DNA from 3 places in the Roseixanthobacter pseudopolyaromaticivorans genome. Region 2 is predicted to be linked to each of the others. Evidence: riboswitches for the same ligand, from Rfam matches in the RefSeq annotation. Region 2 holds a riboswitch; each other region holds the start of a gene.

Region 1 (6,557 bases), 1.4 Mb from region 2:
GGAAGGGCAGGTGCATGGCGGTGTGGCGCAAGGGGTGGGGCAGGCCCTGCTGGAACGCACGGTCTATGACGCCGAGGGCCAGCTTCTGACCGCGAGTTTCATGGACTATGCCCTGCCGCGCGCGGAAGACCTACCGCCGATCCATTTCGAAACCCGCAACGTGCCCTGCGCCACCAATCCGCTGGGCGTGAAGGGCGCGGGCGAGGCGGGGGCCATCGGCTCCTGCCCGGCGGTGATGAATGCGGTGGTGGATGCCCTGTGGCGTTCATACCGCATCGGCCAGATGGATATGCCCGCAACCCCGGCCGCCGTGTTCGCCGCCATCGCCGCCGCGCGCTGAGCGGCGCTGAAGTCCCCGCGCGGCGCGGCGAACCCGCGGCCGCGTCTTCCGCGCGTCATGGCCGGGCGTGTCCCGGCCATTCATGCGGCGCCGACGGCGCGATGCGGGCAATCCGGCGCTGGCGGCTAGAGTGGATGCGCGGGAACGCGCCCGTGCGTGACTCAGCGTGACGCCCGGCTGTGGTTCCGCTTGCCCGGCGCTGGGCGAAATGCTCGGGCCGCTGGCATGTGGATCGGACATGACTCCTTTACCGGTCTCCGGGCTATATGGCGGTTCTCGCCATGGCGGTGCTCCCTGCGGGGGCAGCGTGCCAGACAAGAATCCATAATGAACCCAATCGCCGGTATCCTCTTTCAGCTGGGCGCGACGCTCACCTTCGCGATCATGTCCGCCCTCGTGCGCGCCGTGGCCGACGACGTGCCGAGCGGTGAGATCGTGTTTGCCCGCAGCTTCCTGGGCCTGCTGCCCGTGGTGGTGTGGCTGGCCTGGCGCGGGGAGTTGCGTTCGGCGCTGGTGACCCGATCGCCGTTCGGCCATGTGGTGCGCGGCACGGTCGGCGTTGGGGCCATGTGGGCCGGGTTCGCCGCGCTGGCCTTCATCCCGCTCGCCGAGGCCGTGGCGATCACCTATGTGACCCCGCTGGTGGCTGTGGTGCTGGCGGCGCTGCTGCTGCGCGAGCGCGTGCCGAACTATCGCTGGTGCGCGGTGGCGGTGGGATTCCTCGGCATTCTTGTCATGCTCTGGCCCGCGTTTTCGCCCAGCGACCTGCGCACTGAGGGCGTGCTGATCGGCGTCGGCTTCGCGCTCGCGGGCGCGGTGGGGGCGGGTTTCGCGGTGACGCAGGTGCGCCGGCTGACCCAGACCGAGACCACCGGCGCCATCGTGTTCTATTTTTCGTCCGTGGCGAGCGTCGCCGGCCTCGCGACGGCGCCCTTCGGCTGGACCCTGCCGAGCTGGCGGGAAGGGCTGGCGCTGGCCGGCATCGGCATTGCCGGCGGCCTCGGGCAGATTTTCCTGACCGCCGCGAATCGCCATGCGCCGGCCTCCGTGGTGGCGCCCTTCAATTACGCGACCCTGCTGTGGGCGGTCATGTTCGGCGCCATTTTCTTCCATGAATGGCCGCATCCGCTCATGTTCTGCGGCGCGGCGCTGGTGGTGGCGGCGGGCGCGGGCCTGGCCTGGCGGGAGCACCGCCGCGCGCCGCGCACCGTGCCGTAAGCATTGAGAGTGAAGCCCGGCGCCGAAAGATGCGCGGCATCGAGGCAGGAGACGACTGGCCCATGAAGGCAAGACCATGAGCCCCACGCCCCGCAAGTCCGGCCCCGAGGACCTTCTCTCGGATACGGGCGATGTCGCGCCGCCGCGCGTGCCGGATCTGTTCTTCGGTTTCCTGCGCATCGCCCTTTCGGGATTCGGCGGCGCGCTGCCGTTCGCGCGGCGCGAACTGGTGGAGCAGCGCCGCTGGCTCGGCCCGCGCGAGTTCAACGAACTGCTCTCCATCTGCCAGCTCATGCCGGGCCCGAACATCGTGAACATGTCGTTCTGCGTGGGCGCGCGATTCGGCGGCGTCCTGGGCGCGGCGGCGGCTTTCGGCGGCCTCATCATCGCGCCTTGCATCATCGGCCTGACGCTCGCGACGCTGTATGTGCATTACGGCCAATTGCCCGCCGTCTCGGGCATGCTGCGGGGCATCTCGGCGGCGGCGGTCGGGCTGTTCGTGGCGCTGGGGCTGAAGATGGGCTTCGTCGAGCGGCGCAACCCCATCGCCTTGGTGTTCGCCGCGCTCGCCTTCACCGGCGCCGGGCTGATGGGCTTTCCCCTGCTGCTGGTGATCCTGGTGTTGGCGCCGTTTTCCATCATCGCCGCATGGCGGTGGTCGCGATGAGCGGGCGCGATCCCCTGGGCGATCTCGTCGCCCATATGTTCGTCATCTCGTTCCTCGCCATCGGCGGGGCAAACGCGGTGATCCCCGAGCTGCACCGCATGGCGGTGGAGGCCAATGGCTGGATGAGCGGGGATACGTTCGCGGATCTGTTCGCCATCGCCCAGGTCACGCCCGGGCCGAACGTGCTGCTGGTGACGCTGATCGGCTGGTATGTGGCGGGCATTCCCGGCGCCATCGCCTGCACCTTCGTCATGTGCGTGCCGGCGGGGGCGGCGGCCTATGGCATGTCGCGCCTGTCCCACCGCTTCCGCGACGCGCCCCTGCGCATCGCCATCCAGCGCGGCCTGGCGGCGCTCACCATCGGCATCGTGCTGGCGAGCGCGTACATCCTCATGCGCCTGGCCGATACCCATTGGCTCGCCTATGGGCTCACCGCTTTCGCCGCCATCGGCGCGCTGACGACGCGGCTCAATCCGATCTGGCTGATCGCCGTGGGCGGCGCGCTGGGCCTGGCCGGGCTGGTCTAGAAGTCGCGCGACATGCGGCGGCCGGCAGGCTTCGCCGGCCGATGGGCGCGTCGCCGAAATTCATCTGCGGAATTTCGCCCGAAATCGCGGTTTCGTCCGCGGTGGAGCCGCGGAGAAGCGCCAGTAAACCGCTGTTCGTCCGCGCTAAGCCATTGTTTCACGTGAAACATTTTCCGGCCAGACGCCGGCGGGCGGGCGTCAGAAGGCCTTGAACGTGATGATGGTGCGCGTGTCCTGGATGCCCTCCAGCTTCTGCACCTTCTCGTTCACGAAATGGCCGATGTCGGTGTCCGTGGGCACATAGAATTTCACCAGCAGGTCGAAATCCCCGGCGGTGGAATAGATTTCCGAGGCGATCTCCGCATCCGCCAAAGCGTTGGCCACCTCATAGGATTTCCCAAGCTGGCATTTGATCTGGACGAAGAAGGCGATCACGGAAACTCTCCTTGGCGCGGCCCGTCGGGGCGGCGCCAAGGTGGCGAAAAGGGCGCGCCCTTGCAAGGGCGCAGGCCGCATAGGCTGACCCGCCGGGCTTGATGGGCGGGCAGGGGTTCTCTACATCTAAGCCATCTCGTCGGGGTGTCCCGCATCATGCGGGGCTGAGAGGCTTGTCCAACCCGCGAACCTGATCCGGATCATGCCGGCGAAGGAAACCGAGATTGCGCAGGGCGGCCGTTCGGGCCGCCTGTCCCGCCGCATCTTCCGGCTTCCCGCGCCATCCTCGATGCCCGTCGGAGCTGCCGCGTGTCACAGAGCCTCATCCCCATCGCCGTAACCATTGCCGGCTCGGATTCCAGCGGCGGCGCCGGCATCCAGGCGGACCTGAAGACCTTCTCCGCCCTCGGCGTGTATGGCGCCAGCGTCCTCACGGCTTTGACCGCGCAGAACACCACGGGCGTCAGCGCCATCCACGACGTGCCGCCCGCTTTCATCGGCGCGCAGATCGACGCCGTGTTCAGCGACCTGAAGGTCGCGGCGGTGAAGATCGGCATGCTTTCGCGCCCGGCGGCGATCCAGGCGGTGGCGGAGGGGCTGGCGCGGCACCAGGCCCGCGCCATCGTGCTGGATCCGGTGATGGTCGCCGCCTCCGGCGCTCGTCTGCTGGAGGATGCCGCAATCGCCACCCTCAAGGAGGTGTTGCTGCCGCGCGCCATGCTCATCACGCCCAACCTGCCCGAGGCCGGCGCCCTGCTAGACCAGCCGGTGGCGCAGGACGAGGCGCAGATGCTCGCCCAGGGCCAAGCCTTGCTAGCGCTCGGCTGCGGCGCGGTGCTCATGAAGGGCGGCCATGGCTCGGGGCCGGAGAGCATCGACCTTTTGGTGAGCGCCGACGGGGTGCTGCGCCTGTCCGCCCCGCGCCATGCCACGCGCAACACCCACGGCACGGGGTGCACGCTCTCCTCCGCCATCGCCGCCGGCCTTGCCAAGGGCGCGGATCTGGAAGGCGCGGTGCGGGCCGCAAAGGCTTATATCACCGGGGCCATCGCCGCCGCCGATGCGCTGGATGTGGGCCATGGCCATGGCCCCGTGCACCACTTCCATGCCCTCTGGGCCAATTGAGCAAATTGCGCTGAACCCGCTTGCATGAACGGCTTTTCGCAGTATCGTCCGGTGCGGCGAACGATCGTTCGGCAAAAGGGATAGGGCATGGCGCAACAGCGGGAGAAGGGCAGCGAGCGGGGGCCGGAGGATGGCGCCCAGGCGATGACCGGGCAGCTCGGCAAGACCATTCAGCGGCTGCGCAAGGCCTATAATCTCTCGCTGTCCGAACTCTCCGAGCAGTCCGGCGTGGCGAAGTCCATCATCAGCCAGATCGAGCGCAACGAGACAAATCCCACCCTCGCCACCGTCTGGCGCCTGTCTCACGCGCTGGACATGACGGTGGAGCGCGTCCTCGCCTCTTCGGACGAAGCGCCCTTCATCGAGAAGATGACCCGCGCCGAGACGCCGATCCTGGTTTCGCAGGACGGGCGGTGCCGGCTTTCCATCATCGGCTGGATCAAGACGGTGGAGTGGCTGCAATATTACGAATTCCTCGCCGAGCCGGGCGGCGAGCTGGACTCCGACGGCCACCAGATCGGCTCCATCGAATGCCTGACGGTGACCGCGGGCACCCTCACGGTCGAGGTGGGCGGCGTGACAGAGACCGCGAAGGCGGGCGAAACGCTGCGCTATCGCTGCGACCGCCGCCACGTCATCCGCAACCTCGGCACCGAGCCGGCCGCCGCCTTCATGGTCTGCCTGCTGAAGGCGGCCGTGCTCGACTGAGGGTCGGGCGCTACCCGCCCCGTCAATAGACGTCGCGGCAATAGCGGCGCTGCGCGGCAAGCTGTTCCAGCGCCTCGGTGCCGATCAGCTCGCTGAGCACATGGTCCACCGCGGGGGCCATGCCCTGGAGGCTGCCGCACACATAGATCGCCGCTCCGGTCTCGATCCAGCGCACCACCTCCGCACCGGCTTCCTTAAGGCGATGCTGCACATAGAGGTGCTCCGCCTGGTCGCGGGAGAAGGCGAGGTCCAGCCGCGCCAGCGCGCCGGCGCTCTGCCATGCGGTGATCTCGTCGCGGAAATAGAAATCGTGCTGCCGGTTGCGCTCCCCGAAGATCAGCCAATTGGCGTCCTGCCCGGCGCGCACGCGGCGCTTGAGATGGGCCCGAAGGCCCGCAAGGCCGGTGCCGTTGCCGATGAGAATCAGCGGCCGGGCATCGTCCGGTCCGTGGAAGGCCGGGTTGGACCTGATGCGCAACGCGATCCGCGCGCCTTCCGGCGCATGGTGAGTCAGCCAGCCGGAGCCAAGGCCATAGTCGCCTTCGGGCGTCCGCGTCTGGCGCACCAGGAGTTCGATCCGTCCGTCCTCGGGAATGGTGGCAATGGAATATTCCCGATGCGGCAAGGGTTTGAGGCCGTCTGCGATCTCCTGCGCGCTGCCGCCGGACCGATCCTGCGCTGGTTGCAGGCTGCGCGCCAAAAGCTCGCGCAGGGGCAGAGTCTGTCCGCCATTCTGGACCGGGGCGTCGCCGTCGAGCTTGAGGGCATCGAGCGTGCGTCGAACGGTTTCCATATCCAGGCGCGGGCCGATCTCGGCGATGTCGCCGGCGGCCCAGCCGGCGGGTGTCCCGTCCCGGTCCAGCGCGAGATGGAAGGTCGGCAGACCGGCGCTGCCGGCATTGAGCAGGCGGCGGCTGGCGAGGCGCCAATCCTCATAATTGGGCTGGCTCCAGTCGGGCAGGGTGGTCAGGCCGGACAATGTGCCGAGATGCTGCTGCCAATGGCGCAGCGCGCCCGCATCCTCCATGTCGACCTCGATACGATCGAACAGCGGCGTCGCGCCGTGGGTGCGCAGCCAGGCGTCGAGTTCCGCGCCGAACCCGCAGAAGCGCGTGAACGACCGGTCGCCCAGCGCCAGCACGCCATAATCAAGGTTCGCCAGCCCCGTCTCGCCGTTGTGCGCGGCCATCCGCCGAGCGAAAGCACGGGCGGTGTCCGGCGGCTCGCCCTCGCCGAAGGTGGAGACGACGAATAACGCCCGCTTCGCCCTGGTCAGCGCTTCGGGTGCAAGCCCGGCCAGGGATTCCACGGTCACCGGCAGGCCGGCCGCTTGCAGGGCCTTCGCGCTCTGCCAGGCGAGGCGCTCCGCGGTGCCGGTCTGGCTGGCATAGGCGACCAGCACCGGCGCGGTGTCGGGCATGGCGGCGGCGACCGGTGCGGCGGCGGCGCGGGCCTCGCGCTTCTTTTTGCGACGGTCGAGATAGAGCATCCAGCCGGTGATGGCGAACAAGGGCATCAACAGACTCGCCACCATCAT
Region 2 (6,557 bases):
TGAAGAAGCGCGTGGGCCGGATCGAGCATGCCCACGGCGGCACGCTGTTCCTGGACGAGATCGAGGCCATGTCGCCAGCGCTCCAGGTCAAGCTGCTGCGCGTCCTGGAAGCGCGCGAGATCACCCCGCTCGGTACCAATGAAGTGCGCCGCGTGGACATCCGCGTGGTCGCCGCGGCCAAGGTCAATCTCCAGGCCCTGGTGCGGCAGGGGGCGTTCCGGGAGGACCTCTATTACCGTCTGCATGTGGCGACCTTGCATATTCCGCCGCTGCGGGAGCGGCGTGCGGACGTGGCGCTGCTGTTCGGTCATTTCCTCGCGCTCGCCTGCGCCCGCTTCCAGCGCGAGCCGGTACAGATCGGCGAAAGCGTGCGCCGCCACCTCGATACGCACGACTGGCCGGGCAACGTGCGCGAGCTGGTGCATTATGCCGAGCGCGTCGCCCTCGGCCTCGTCGCAAACCCACCGCCGGCGCCAGGTTCGGGCAACCGTGCGCCCTTGCCGGAGCGCATGGAGGCCTTCGAGGCCGCCGAAATCCGCACCGCCCTGGCTGAAAACGGCGGCGACGTGCAGGCGGTGGTGAAGGCGCTCGGCATCCCCCGCAAGACCTTCTACGACAAGCTGCGCCGCCACGGCATCGATCAGGCGGCCTATCGGACCGGGCGGCCGGTGGCGCAATAACGCCTGTGCGCGGGAGAGGAAGCGCCTTCGCGGCGAGGCGCACGCCGCGCCAGATCCCCGGCGCGCCTGGCGGCTTCGGCAAAACGAATGCGGCCGTTTAAACCGGGGTTATCAGCTTTGGCCCTCGCCGAGCGCCCAGGCCCGGCACAGGGCGCGCATCTCGTGGGCGGGGTCCGCGGCGCGCATCACCGCGCCCATGACGGCGATCCCCGCCACACCCGCCACCCGGCAAGGGGCGATCGTTTCCGGCTCGATGCCGCCGAGGGCAAGAACGGGCACCGATGTCACGGCAACCCGCTCCCGCAGGCCCGCCTCCCCCAGCGCCGGCCCGTAACCCGGCTTGGAGCGCGTTTCGAAGGCGGGGCTCGCGATGAGGTAATCGAGGCGCCTTGCGTCGGCCCCCGCCACCTCGGCCAGCGTGTGGGTGGACAGGCCGATGAGCGCGCCGGGCCCCAGGCGCGATCGCGCTTGGCCGACATCCGAGCCCGCCGGCAGATGGACACCGTCCACCCCCGCTTCCACCGCAAGGTCGAACGCCCCATGCAACGTGACTCGCCCGCCGAAGGCAAAGGCGAGCGACAGCAGGGCGCGGGCGAGCGCGATCTGTTCGGCTTGCGGCAAATCCTTTTCGCGCACGCTGATCCAGCGGCAGCCGCCTTCCAGCGCCGCCGCCACCACCTCGGGCAGCGGCGCGCGCGCCTGCGAGCGGTCGGTGATCAGCAGGATGGGCGGCTGCGGCAGCATGGATCTCTCCCCGCCGCAGCCTAGCCCAGGCCCTCAGGTGCCGACGAGGCCGAATTCCGGGCTTGAGGCTTCCGCATGCAGCTTCTTGGGGATACGCCCCGACAGCCGGGCGAGCCGTCCGCCATCCACCGCGTGGCGGAACGCGGCGGCCATCCGCACCGGATCGTGCGCCTTGGAGACCGCCGTATTGAGCAGCACCGCCGCGCAACCGAGCTCCATGGCCAGCGCCGCGTCCGAGGCCGTGCCGATGCCGGCGTCCAGCACCACCGGAACCGGGGAGCGGGCGCAGATCAGCTCGATCATGTGGGGGTTGGCTATGCCGAGCCCGGTGCCGATCATGGAGCCGAGCGGCATCACGGTCGCGGCGCCGAGGTCCGCCAGCTTCTGGCAGGTGACGGGATCATCGTTGCAATAGGGCAGCACGACGAAGCCGCGATGGACCAGATCCTCGGTCGCCTTCAGCAGCTCTTCCACATTGGGATAGAGCAACTCGCGATCGCCGATCACTTCCAGCTTCACCCAATTGGTCTCCAGCGCCTCGCGCGCCAGTTCGGCGGTCAGCACCGCGTCCTTCGCGGTCTGGCAGCCGGCCGTGTTGGGCAGGATGTGGACGCGGCCCGAGAGCAGGTCGGTCAGGCTCTCCTCATAGCTTGCAAGGCTGATGCGGCGGATCGAGGCGGTGGCCATCTCCGCGCCCGAGGCGGCGAGCGCATCGAGGAACACCTTCTGGTTCGGATAGCCCGCCGTGCCCAGGAACAGGCGCGAATTGAAGCTGCGCCCGGCGATCACCAGCGGGTCGGCGTTGAAGGTGGCGGCGGCATTGACGGAAGCATTCATGGTCATTCTCTTTGCCCGCGCCGAATGGCGGGCGCTAGCCTGTGTCTCGCGGCGGATCAGCCGCCCTGCTTGGCCTGGATGATTTCAACCGCATCGCCGGAGGCGAGCCTGTGCTCGGCCCAGCGCGCGCGCGGCAGAACGGCGCCGTTCAAGGCCACGGCGATGCCCTTGCGGGCCGCATCCACGCCCTTGTGGTCGAGAAGCGCGGCGATGGTCGCGACGGGGAGGCTCTCCCGCGCGCCGTTCACCTGGAGGTCGAGCACGGTTTCGGTTTCCATCATCCTCACTCCGCCGCCGCGCGCGGCGCGAAACGCTCCGCCCCGAAGGGGGCGATGAGCGGGTCCGTGTGGCCGTCCAGCACCAGCGCGCAGATGGTGGACGTGGTCACCGGCAGCAGCAGGATGCCGTTGCGGTGATGGCCGGTGGCATAGATCAGCCCCGCCACCTCGCTCGCGCCGAGAATCGGCGCATCGTCGCGACTGCCGGGGCGGAAGCCCACCCATTGCTCGATGATGGTCAGTTCCTCGATGGTCGGCACGCAGCGCCACGCATGGGTGAGCAGCGCCAGCTGGCCGCCGGCGGTGATGTCGGTGTCGAAGCCCTTCTCCTCCACCGTGGCGCCGATGATGAGCCGCCCGTCCTTGCGCGGCACCATATAGGTGCCCGGTCCCCACAGCACATGGGTCAGCAAAGGCGCTGCGGGGTCCATGCGCAGGGCCAGCATCTGCCCCTTGATGGGGCGCACCGGCAAGGGCGCCGCCGGGGCGATGGTGACCCCGCGCGACCAGGCGCCGGCCGCCAGGATCACGGTATCGGCGGGATGCAGAACGCCATCGACCACGACGCCGCTTGCCCGGCCATCGCGGGTTTCCACCCGCTCCACCTTGGCATGTTCATGCAGCACCGCACCGGCCTTCAGCGCCGCGACCTTCAGCGCCGCCGCGGTTTGCCGGTTGTCCGCCTGGTGATCCTGCGGGCACCAGAGGGCGCCGGCCAGTTTAGTGGCGAGATGCGGTTCCTTGCGGCGCGCCTCGGCGGCGGTCAGCCATTCCACCGGCAACCCGAGGCTCTTTTGAAAGGCGTGCTGGTGGCGCAGCTTGGCGGCGTCGTCTGCGGTGAGCGCGACGACGAGCGTGCCCTCCTCGCGCAGGCCCACATCCATGCCACTGGCCGCTTCCAGATCCGCCGCGAAGGCCGGCCACAAGGTCTGGCTCGCGCGGTTGAGGGTCAGCAAACCCTCTTCGCCGGGCTCGGCTTCCGCACAGGCGGCGAGCATGCCGGCGGCGGCATGGCTGGCGCCGGAGCCGGCAAGGCCGGCATCGAACAGCTCGACCTTGCAGCCCGCCTGGGCGAGACGCCAGCCGATGGCGAGCCCGATGACGCCTGCGCCAACGATGGCGACGCGCAGGCCGGCAGCGTCGCTGCGGGCCGGCTCAACTTGCGAAGAAACACTATTCTGGGACGATAAGCGGGTGCTCATCGGCTCCTCCCTACGCTGGAATGACCCAGACAGGTTCGATGGGTATGATCTCAGCCGCGCGTGACGCGCGGCACCCCAGGCCGTCTGATAGTATCACCGCTCTGCGCCCCAGCGGCAAGGAAAACTCAAAAATTCGCATCGAACCGTCACGAACCGATGCAAGGCGTTTCGTCCCATAGCTTTTTCGCGGTCCAGCCGCAATTGCCGGGCCTGGGCGCAAAGCATGGGGCGGCTGATCCCCACGCATGGAGGCGTGTGGATCGGCAGATAGGATGGCGCCAGAGACCTCGACTCGCGAAAATGTTCTTGTTATGTTCCTTTTGAGATAAGTGACCGGGAGCACCGCGATGAAGCTGTATTGGGCACCCCACACCCGCGCTTTCCGCGCTTTGTGGTTGTTCGAGGAGGCAGGGCTGCCCTATGAGCGCGAGCTGGTGCCGCTCGATGGTCCCTTTATCGCCTCCCCGGAATTTCGCGCCATCAACCCCATGATGAAGGTGCCGGCGCTGGAGGATGGCGACGCGCGGATCGCCGAGAGCGGCGCCATCTGCCTCTATATCGCCGACAAATCTCCGGAAGCGCACCTTGCCCCCGCGATCAGCGATCCGCGCCGGGGCCGCTATCTGCAATGGCTGTTTTGGGATGCCGCCTGCATGGAAGCGGCCTTCACCCAAAAGCTCGCAGGTGTGAATCTGCCGAGCCGGGCCGCCGGCTGGGGCAGCTTCGAGCGGGTGATGGATGTGCTGGAAGCGGCGCTCACGCCCGGGCCTTATCTGCTGGGGGAACAGTTCACCGCAGCCGACGTGATGGTGGGCAGCAATGTCTGGTACGGGCTGACGCTTCTGAAGGTGATCGAACCCCGGCCGGTGTTTACGGATTATGTGGCGCGCTGCGAGGCGCGGCCGGCATTCCAGCGGGCTAACGCCATCGAAGCGGAGGCCCTGGCCACCTGAGGGTGGCGCAAGCGTCGTTTGCCGGCGTGCGGGCGCAAGCGCCCGCTGCCAGCGCCGCGCGGACGCGCTATAAGGCGGCCATGCTTCCCTTGCTTCCGCTCATCCGGCGCGTGCGCCACGGCCTCACTCTCGGTGTGCGCACCATCGTCATGGACGAGGCGCGCGGCGTACTTCTGGTGCGCCATTCCTATACGCCCGGCTGGCATTTTCCCGGCGGCGGCGTGGATGTGGGCGAAACCACGGAAGAGGCGGCCCGGCGCGAACTGATGGAAGAAGCGGCGGTCACCGCCGAAGGTCCGTTGGTGCTTCATGGCCTGTTCTTCAATCCCCGCGTCGGCGGGCGCGATCATGTGGCCTGCTATCTCGTGCCGCGCTTTTCGTTCGAGGCCCTGCCCGGCCCCAATCTGGAGATTCGCGAGGTGCGCTTTTTCCCGCGCGACGCTTTGCCGGCGGATGTCACCGCCAGCACGCTGCGCCGCCTCGCCGAGATCGAAGGCGGGCACCCGCCGGACCCGCGCTGGTAGGCGCGCATCATTCCCCGAGCGCGCGGTCCATCGCCCTCGCCTACCGTTCGCTGCCTGTCTCATTCGGGAGCTTTCTCATGGAAGTGACCTCCACCCCCTCCCCCGCCGCCGAAATCGCCGCCCTGCTCGATCGCCTCGGCGTTGCGCCCGCAGCGCGCGCCGGCGGCACGCTGGCGACGCATTCGCCGATCACGGGCGAGCAGGTCGCCGCCCTGCATGAAACGCCCGACGCGACGGCAGCAATCGGCGCGGCCCACGCGGCCTTTCTCACCTGGCGCTCCGTGCCCGCGCCCCGCCGCGGCGAGCTGGTGCGCCTGCTGGGCGAGGAATTGCGCGCCGCCAAGGACGATCTCGGCCGGCTGGTGACCCTGGAGGCGGGCAAGGTTCTCTCCGAAGGGCTGGGCGAAGTGCAGGAGATGATCGACATCTGCGACTTCGCCACCGGCCTGTCGCGCCAATTGCACGGCCTCACCATCACCACCGAGCGCCCCGACCATCGCATGATGGAAACCTGGCATCCGGCGGGCGTCGTGGGCGTTATCTCGGCGTTCAATTTTCCCGTCGCCGTCTGGTCCTGGAACGCCGCGCTGGCGTTGGTGTGCGGCAACGCCGTGGTGTGGAAGCCCTCGGAAAAGACGCCGCTGACCGCGCTCGCGGTCCAGGCCATTTTCCAGCGCGCGGCGGAACGCTTCGGGGAGGCGCCGGCCAGCCTCTCCACTTTGCTGATCGGCGGGCGCGAGATGGGCGAAGCGCTGGTGGACGATCCGCGCGTGCCCGTGGTCTCGGCCACCGGCTCCACCGCCATGGGCCGCGCGGTCGCGCCGCGCCTTGCCGCGCGGTTCGCGCGCGCGATCCTGGAACTCGGCGGCAACAATGCCGCCATCGTCTGCCCTTCCGCCGACATCGACCTGACGGTGCGCGCAGTGGCGTTTGCCGCCATGGGCACCGCCGGCCAGCGCTGCACCAGCCTGCGGCGGCTGATCGTGCACGAGAGCGTTTATGACGCTCTGATTGCCCGCCTCAAGGCCGCCTATGGATCGGTGCGCGTGGGCGATCCGCGCGATCCGGCAACGCTCGTCGGCCCGCTCATAGATGAGGCAGCGGCGCTGGCTATGACCCGCGCACTGGATTCGGCCCGCGCCGAAGGGGGCAAGGTGAGCGGCGGGGAGAGCGTGCGGCCGGCTGGCCTTGCGGGCGGCGCCTATGTGCGGCCGGCTTTGGTTGAGATGCCCAGCCAGAGCGCCATCGTGCGGACGGAAACCTTCGCGCCCATCCTCTATGTGCTGCGCTACACGTCTCTGGACCAAGCGATCGCCCTTCAGAACGACGTGCCGCAGGG
Region 3 (6,557 bases), 840 kb from region 2:
TCCTATACCAGCCCCTATGGCGTCCTGGTGGGCGGTACCTCGCTGAGCCCGCCAGCCAAGGCGGCCGCCGACGCCACGCTGGCGCAGATCGTCGCGGAAGTGGCCGCCGGCAACGCGGCCACCATCTGGCAGCTGGTCTCCGGCGGCATGACGCAATTGCCGGACCCGACCTCCCAGGACACGACACAGATCGAGACCGTGTGGAACTCGTATGTCCTGCGGGAGAACCACATCAATCCCGGATATTACATCAACAATGCCGGGTCCGGCGGCGCCGATCCCACCCAGCCGACGCCGTGGTATCAGCTCGCCTACGGGTTGACGCCCTTCACCGCCGATCCGCTGCACCAGCCGGGGCGCGGCACGCCGGATGTTTCGGCGCAGGCCGGCGGCGGGGTGTCCTATCTCGTACCCAGCGCCGACATGACGGAGGTCTGGTACGATTACGGGACCAGCGCCGCGACGCCGTTCTGGGCGTCCATCGCCGCCCACATCAATGCCGAGTTCGCAGACATTGGCCTGCCGCAGCTCGGCTATGCCAACGACCTGCTCTATATCGCCGCCGTCATCACCCCAGCGGCGTTCAACGACATCACGGTGGGCCAAAACACCTCCACCTTCATCGAAGGCGGAAGCTATACGACGCCCAATTATTCCGGCGACGTGATCCACGTGACCCCGACCGGCTTCGGCGATTCCGCCGGGCCCGGATATGACCTCGCCACCGGGCTCGGCACGCCCAATGCCACGGTGCTGGCGCGGACGCTGGCGGCCATCGCAACCGCGCAATATTATTTCGATACGCCCGACGTGCTCACCGCGAGCGGCAGCACCTGGAGCAGCACCACCGACCAGAGCCTGCTGTTCCAGAGCGCGCTAAGCGCCGACGCCCCCATCGACCTCTCGCTCGGGGGGCATGATGTGAGCTTCAACGGTGCCGCCGGCGGCACCTTTGCCTGGACCAGCCAATTCGCCCAGCAATCCCTTTCGGCCGATTTCTCCGCCGATCTCGTGACCATGTTCGACAAGCAGGCGCAGGGCACGGTGAGCCAGTTCCATGTGGCCGCCGGCGCCGGCATCGGCGTGCAGATCGGCGGGGCGGCCACCGGGACGCCGCAGGCCTCCTTGTCCACGCCGTATGGTTTCGTCGATTTCGTCTCGGACGCTACCGACAGCGCCGTGCAAGTGGCGCGCGCGGTCGCGGTGGCGGAGACAGCCGGAGCGGCGAACGACCAGGAAGCCGTCGTGCGCCTGCGCCAGAGCGGCAACGATGCGGTCTCGCTGCTGTTCTACAAGGTGGATGATTTCTCCGGCACCATCGATGGAATCGCGCCGGGGCAGGCCGGCTATGATGCGGCGACGCTCGTCCATGCCTATGCCACCACCAGCGGGGGCGCCTGGATCAGCGGCCCGGGCTTCGGTCTCTATGGCCAGACGGCGCTGCTCGACGTGGATGCGGGCGACATCATCGCCATGCGCCTGAAGGACGGCACCCACGATTATTTCGCCTTCTCCCCCGCCAACGAGCAGGTGAATGGCGAGGGGGTGGCCCACCTGTGGAACTACGGCCTCAACACCTGGGGCTGGGAAGACCTCTATGGCGGCGGCGACCACGATTATAACGACCTCGTGGTCCAGCTCGATTTCACGAGCGCCGCAGCAAAGGATTGGGTGGTGTGACCGTGCCCGGAAAATCAATCTAAAAATATCAAGGCAATGTGCCGCAATTGACTGCCGTAAAGTTAAAGAGGATGGACCTCTTCGCGGGCCTTATAAAGGGGAAGAGGTAATGAAGTACGTTGTTTCTCGTCTATGCTTGGTTTTTTCACTTCTTCTGCTATTGGGCGGCTTAGCGCGCGCAGCGGAGGGAAGGCAGAATTTCGTGCTGGTGAATAATACCGGTTACGATATCAGCCACGTCTATGTCTCGCCCACGAAGTCGGACGAGTGGGAAGAGGACGTGCTCGGCAAGGATATCCTGGAAGACGGGGATTCCTGGAAGATCAAGTTCAGCCGCAGCACGCGCACCTGCAAATGGGATTTGAAGGTCGTCTACGACGACGATGATTCCACCGCGACATGGAAGAACATCGACCTGTGCACGGTCGAGAAGATCACCATCAAATACAATCGCAAATCGGACACCACCAGCGCCATATTCGAATGATTGGCAGCCGGTTTTCCGGTTTTAACCCCGCCCTGTGAAGGGCGGGGTTTTCTTTTGCGGCGCGGGCGCTCAGGCCGCGGGCGGTTCCGCGACATCGGGGGCGGGGGTGTAGATCTTGCCGCCGCCGTCGCGGAATTTCTGCGCCATTTCCGCCATGCCCGCCGCCGCCTGGTTGTCGGCTTCGGCGCGGGCAATATCGCCGGCTTCGATCTTCAGCTCCTGGGAGATTTTCATGGAGCAGAATTTCGGCCCGCACATGGAGCAGAAGTGCGCCACCTTGGCGCCCTCCGCCGGCAGGGTCTCATCGTGGAAGGATTCCGCCGTCTCCGGATCGAGGGAGAGCGCGAACTGGTCGCGCCAGCGGAAGGAGAAGCGGGCCCGGGAAAGGGCATCGTCCCGGATGCGCGCAGCCGGATGGCCTTTCGCAAGGTCTGCCGCATGGGCGGCGATCTTGTAGGAGATAACGCCGGTCTTCACATCGTCCCGGTTGGGCAGGCCGAGATGCTCCTTGGGCGTCACGTAGCAGAGCATGGCGGTGCCGAACCAGCCGATCATGGCCGCGCCGATGGCCGAGGAGATGTGGTCGTAGCCGGGGGAGATGTCGGTCACCAACGGGCCAAGCGTGTAGAAGGGGGCCTCGTGGCAGACCTTCAGCTGCTTCTCCACATTCTCGCGGATGAGGTGCAGCGGTACATGGCCCGGCCCCTCGATCATCACCTGGCAATCGTGCCTCCAGGCGATTTCGGTGAGTTCGCCCAGGGTCTCCAGCTCGGCGAACTGGGCGGCGTCGTTGGCGTCCGCGATGGAGCCTGGGCGCAGGCCGTCGCCGAGCGAGAAGGCCACGTCATATTGGGCGAAGATCTCGCACAATTCCTCGAAATGCTCGTAGAGGAAGCTCTCCTTGTGGTGGGCGAGGCACCATTTGGCCATGATCGAGCCGCCGCGCGAGACGATGCCGGTGACGCGGTTGGCGGTCAGCGGCACATAGGCGAGGCGCACGCCGGCATGGACGGTCATATAATCCACGCCCTGCTCGGCCTGCTCGATCACCGTGTCGCGGAAGATCTCCCAGGTGAGGTCCTCGGCGACCCCGTTCACCTTCTCCAGGGCTTGGTAGATCGGCACCGTGCCGATGGGCACCGGGGAATTGCGGATGATCCATTCGCGGATGGTGTGGATGTTCTTGCCGGTGGACAGATCCATGACCGTGTCGCCGCCCCAGCGGATCGCCCACACCAGCTTGTCCACCTCCTCGGCAACCCCCGAGGTGACGGCCGAATTGCCGATATTGGCGTTGATCTTCACCAGGAAGTTCCGGCCGATAGCCATCGGCTCGGTTTCGAGATGGTTGATGTTGTTGGGGATGATGGCCCGGCCGCGCGCCACTTCCTCGCGCACGAACTCGGCCGTGATATCGGTGGGAATGGCCGAGCCGAGGCCCATGGCCTTGTGGTGCGGGTGGGCGCCGCCATTGGCGCGGGCGAGATTTTCGCGCGCGGCCACATATTCCATCTCGGCGGTAATGATGCCGGCACGCGCATAGGCCATCTGGGTCGGCCGCTTGCCGGGCTTGGCCTTCAGGGGCTTGCGGCCGGTGCGGTCGAAGGCGGGCAGGTGGCTGGTCTGGCCGGGCTTCAGCCCGTCGTCTTCCGGCTTCTGCGCGCGGCCTTCCACTTCCTCGACATCGCCGCGCTCAAGCACCCAGCTGCGGCGCAGCTCAGGCAGGCCCTTGGTGAGGTCGATCAGCGCCTCGGGATCGGTGTAGGGGCCGGAGGTGTCATAGACGCGCACCGGGCGTTCGGCGGGATCGGACAGGCTGACCTCCCGCATCGCCACCTGTACGTCGGGACGGGTGGCTGGCACGAATACCTTGCGGGACTGGAGCAGGGGGCCTGTCGTCACCTTCAGGGATGAGGTGGAGGCTTCATCGAGCATACGGATCTCCTTTAAGCTCGCGCTTCAAATGAGATCCGGGGATTCGAGCTTAGGAGACGGGGTGGCTCCGGGTGGAATTCGCGGGGCGAATCGCGCCGGTGGCCTATTCCGATCCCTTCGCCGGCATGACCCGGATCAGGTTCGAAGGGTCATCGCGGCGCCGGTGATCATGACGATCAATCCGGAAGGCGATCTCTCAGCCCCCTCGCGGGGCTCCCCTTGGAATGCGTCCACAGTGGGGAGGGATTTGATCCATGTCAACGCTGCGACGCAGCAGCCAGTCGCCGCGCATATTGCGTTGCAACACGAATTTGTGTGGGTCGGCAGGTGGCTTCACGGCCGGCGCCCATGACATTTCCTGGTGAAGTGCATAAATCTTACGGAGAAGCGCGGAATTGGGACGGAGAAGTGCTGAGATGCGCCAGTACCACGACCTTCTTCTGCGCATTTTGAGCGAGGGCGTCCGCAAGGAGGACCGCACCGGCACCGGCACGCTCTCCGTGTTCGGTCACCAGATGCGCTTCGACCTAGCCGAGGGCTTTCCCCTGGTTACCACCAAGAAACTGCACCTCAAATCCATCGTGCATGAGTTGCTCTGGTTTTTGGCTGGCGACACAAACATCAGATATCTCAAGGAAAACGGCGTTTCCATCTGGGACGAATGGGCGGATGCAAACGGCGATCTCGGCCCCGTTTACGGCCATCAGTGGCGCTCCTGGCCGACCCCGGAAGGGGGCGTGATCGACCAGATCGCCCAAGTGGTCTCCGACATTAAGCGCAATCCGGATTCTCGGCGCTTGATCGTAACCGCATGGAATCCGTCAGACGTGCCGAAGATGGCTCTGCCGCCGTGCCATTGCCTCTTTCAGTTTTATGTCGCGGATGGCAAACTTTCTTGCCAGATGTACCAGCGCTCTGCCGACGTTTTTCTTGGCGTTCCTTTCAATATTGCATCCTACGCTCTATTGACGGCGATGGTCGCGCAGGTAGCGGGCTTGAAAGCTGGCGATTTCGTTCATACGTTCGGTGATGTTCACCTCTATTCCAACCATGTGGAGCAGGCGCAGGAGCAATTGTCCCGTCCCCTCCGCCCCCTCCCGCGTCTGGTGCTGAACCCGCGGGTGCGTGATATCTTCGCGTTCCGCTATGAAGACGTGGCGATCGAGGGATATAATCCGCACCCTGCCATCAAGGCCCCCGTTGCCGTATGATGTGCGGCTTCACGGCCTTGTGTAACGCCTTGCCGTAACTTTGGCGCCTCGCTTTGCGTATCTTGAGCGATAGCGAGAGAATACGCCCCATGGCCCTGTTTCACGAACGTAATGGCAAATTCAGCCCGGAACTCACCCTCTCTCTTCTTGGAGCGGTGGTGCCGGTACTCTGGCTGGCGGGCTGGGCGCTGGCGGGGGACCTTGGCGGGCGGCCGGTCGCGGCAGCGATCCATTTCACCGGCCTGTGGGCCGTGCGTTTCCTACTGGTGAGCCTCGCCGTCACCCCCGTGCGACGCCTCTTCCAATGGCCGAAGCTGGTACTGGCACGCCGCAATCTCGGTCTTGCGGCCCTCTTCTATGCCGCCTTGCATCTCGGATTGTTCGTGGCCGATCAAGGCTATAGCTTCACGGCGGCAGGGCGTGAGATCGTCTTGCGCTTCTATCTCACCATCGGGGCGGTGGCGGTTGCCTTGCTGCTGGCGCTTGGCGGAACATCCTTTGACCGCATCATTCGCCGCATGGGGGCGAAGCGTTGGAATGCGCTGCATGCCAGCGTCTATGCCGTTGCAATCCTTGCCATTGCTCATTTTCTGATCCAGTCGAAGCTGGACGTGACCGAGGCCGTCATGATGGGCGGCCTGCTGATCGTGCTGTTCGCCTATCGCATCGTCTTCCACTTCACGAATCGTGTCGGGCCAATGGCTTTCGCCGCCGTAACGATTGTTAGCGCCGCGCTGACGGCGCTTGGCGAAGTGGCATGGTACGGGGTGCTCACCGGCGTGGACCCCTGGCTGGTTGCGGCAGCGAATTTTCAGCCGCAGCTTGGGGTTAGCCCCGCCGGCTGGGTGCTGGCCGCCGGTTTGTCGCTGGCTCTGGCGGCGGCGGTGCGACAGACGCTGTTTCCGTCTGCAAAGACCGTCCGGGCCGGCAAACAATCCGGCACGAAAGTGTCACCCCCCAAGTCCAGACTCGCCGGCTAACCCCCTTCGCTGTCCGTTCCCGCTCTCCCCCCGATCAGCTAAGCTGAGCGGCGAGCATGGGGGTGGGACATGAATGCGAAAATCAAGGGTATTCTATGGTGGGTGTGCCTTGTCGTGGCGCCGCTTATTCTTGCCAGCGCCGAGCTTTTCCATCCGTCGGGCTTCACGAGGAGTCCCGGCATGTATGCCTATCTTTGTACGTCCCAGCCGTTTGATCCGCGCTACTGGGCGCTTGGTTATTTCGGGCCGACCTGGTGGTTCACC

What was found. A riboswitch is a leader RNA that binds a small molecule or an ion and turns the genes downstream of it on or off. The one in region 2 is predicted to bind thiamine pyrophosphate.
Region 1: linked by a shared signal. The riboswitch ahead of thiD (bifunctional hydroxymethylpyrimidine kinase/phosphomethylpyrimidine kinase) and the one ahead of thiO (glycine oxidase ThiO) in region 2 are both predicted to bind thiamine pyrophosphate.
Region 3: linked by a shared signal. The riboswitch ahead of thiC (phosphomethylpyrimidine synthase ThiC) and the one ahead of thiO (glycine oxidase ThiO) in region 2 are both predicted to bind thiamine pyrophosphate.

The regions. Positions count from the first base shown of each region.
Region 1 is NZ_CM195539.1:1,728,842-1,735,398, forward strand. It holds gene V5F68_RS08365 (xanthine dehydrogenase family protein molybdopterin-binding subunit) at 1-340, shown strand, start outside; gene V5F68_RS08370 (DMT family transporter) at 668-1,558, shown strand; gene V5F68_RS08375 (chromate transporter) at 1,635-2,225, shown strand; gene V5F68_RS08380 (chromate transporter) at 2,222-2,752, shown strand; gene V5F68_RS08385 (Lrp/AsnC ligand binding domain-containing protein) at 2,951-3,187, opposite strand; TPP riboswitch at 3,318-3,422, shown strand; gene thiD (bifunctional hydroxymethylpyrimidine kinase/phosphomethylpyrimidine kinase) at 3,497-4,312, shown strand; gene V5F68_RS08395 (helix-turn-helix domain-containing protein) at 4,400-5,020, shown strand; gene V5F68_RS08400 (PepSY domain-containing protein) at 5,043-6,557, opposite strand, start outside.
Region 2 is NZ_CM195539.1:3,159,704-3,166,260, forward strand. It holds gene V5F68_RS15110 (sigma-54-dependent transcriptional regulator) at 1-680, shown strand, start outside; gene V5F68_RS15115 (thiamine phosphate synthase) at 792-1,424, opposite strand; gene V5F68_RS15120 (thiazole synthase) at 1,458-2,261, opposite strand; gene thiS (sulfur carrier protein ThiS) at 2,318-2,542, opposite strand; gene thiO (glycine oxidase ThiO) at 2,545-3,741, opposite strand; TPP riboswitch at 3,730-3,829, opposite strand; gene V5F68_RS15135 (glutathione S-transferase family protein) at 4,089-4,694, shown strand; gene V5F68_RS15140 (NUDIX domain-containing protein) at 4,775-5,218, shown strand; gene amaB (L-piperidine-6-carboxylate dehydrogenase) at 5,296-6,557, shown strand, end outside.
Region 3 is NZ_CM195539.1:2,316,221-2,322,777, reverse strand. It holds gene V5F68_RS11250 (DUF4114 domain-containing protein) at 1-1,680, shown strand, start outside; gene V5F68_RS11245 (hypothetical protein) at 1,883-2,167, shown strand; gene thiC (phosphomethylpyrimidine synthase ThiC) at 2,237-4,102, opposite strand; TPP riboswitch at 4,198-4,332, opposite strand; gene V5F68_RS11235 (thymidylate synthase) at 4,519-5,313, shown strand; gene V5F68_RS11230 (protein-methionine-sulfoxide reductase heme-binding subunit MsrQ) at 5,403-6,293, shown strand; gene V5F68_RS11225 (hypothetical protein) at 6,363-6,557, shown strand, end outside.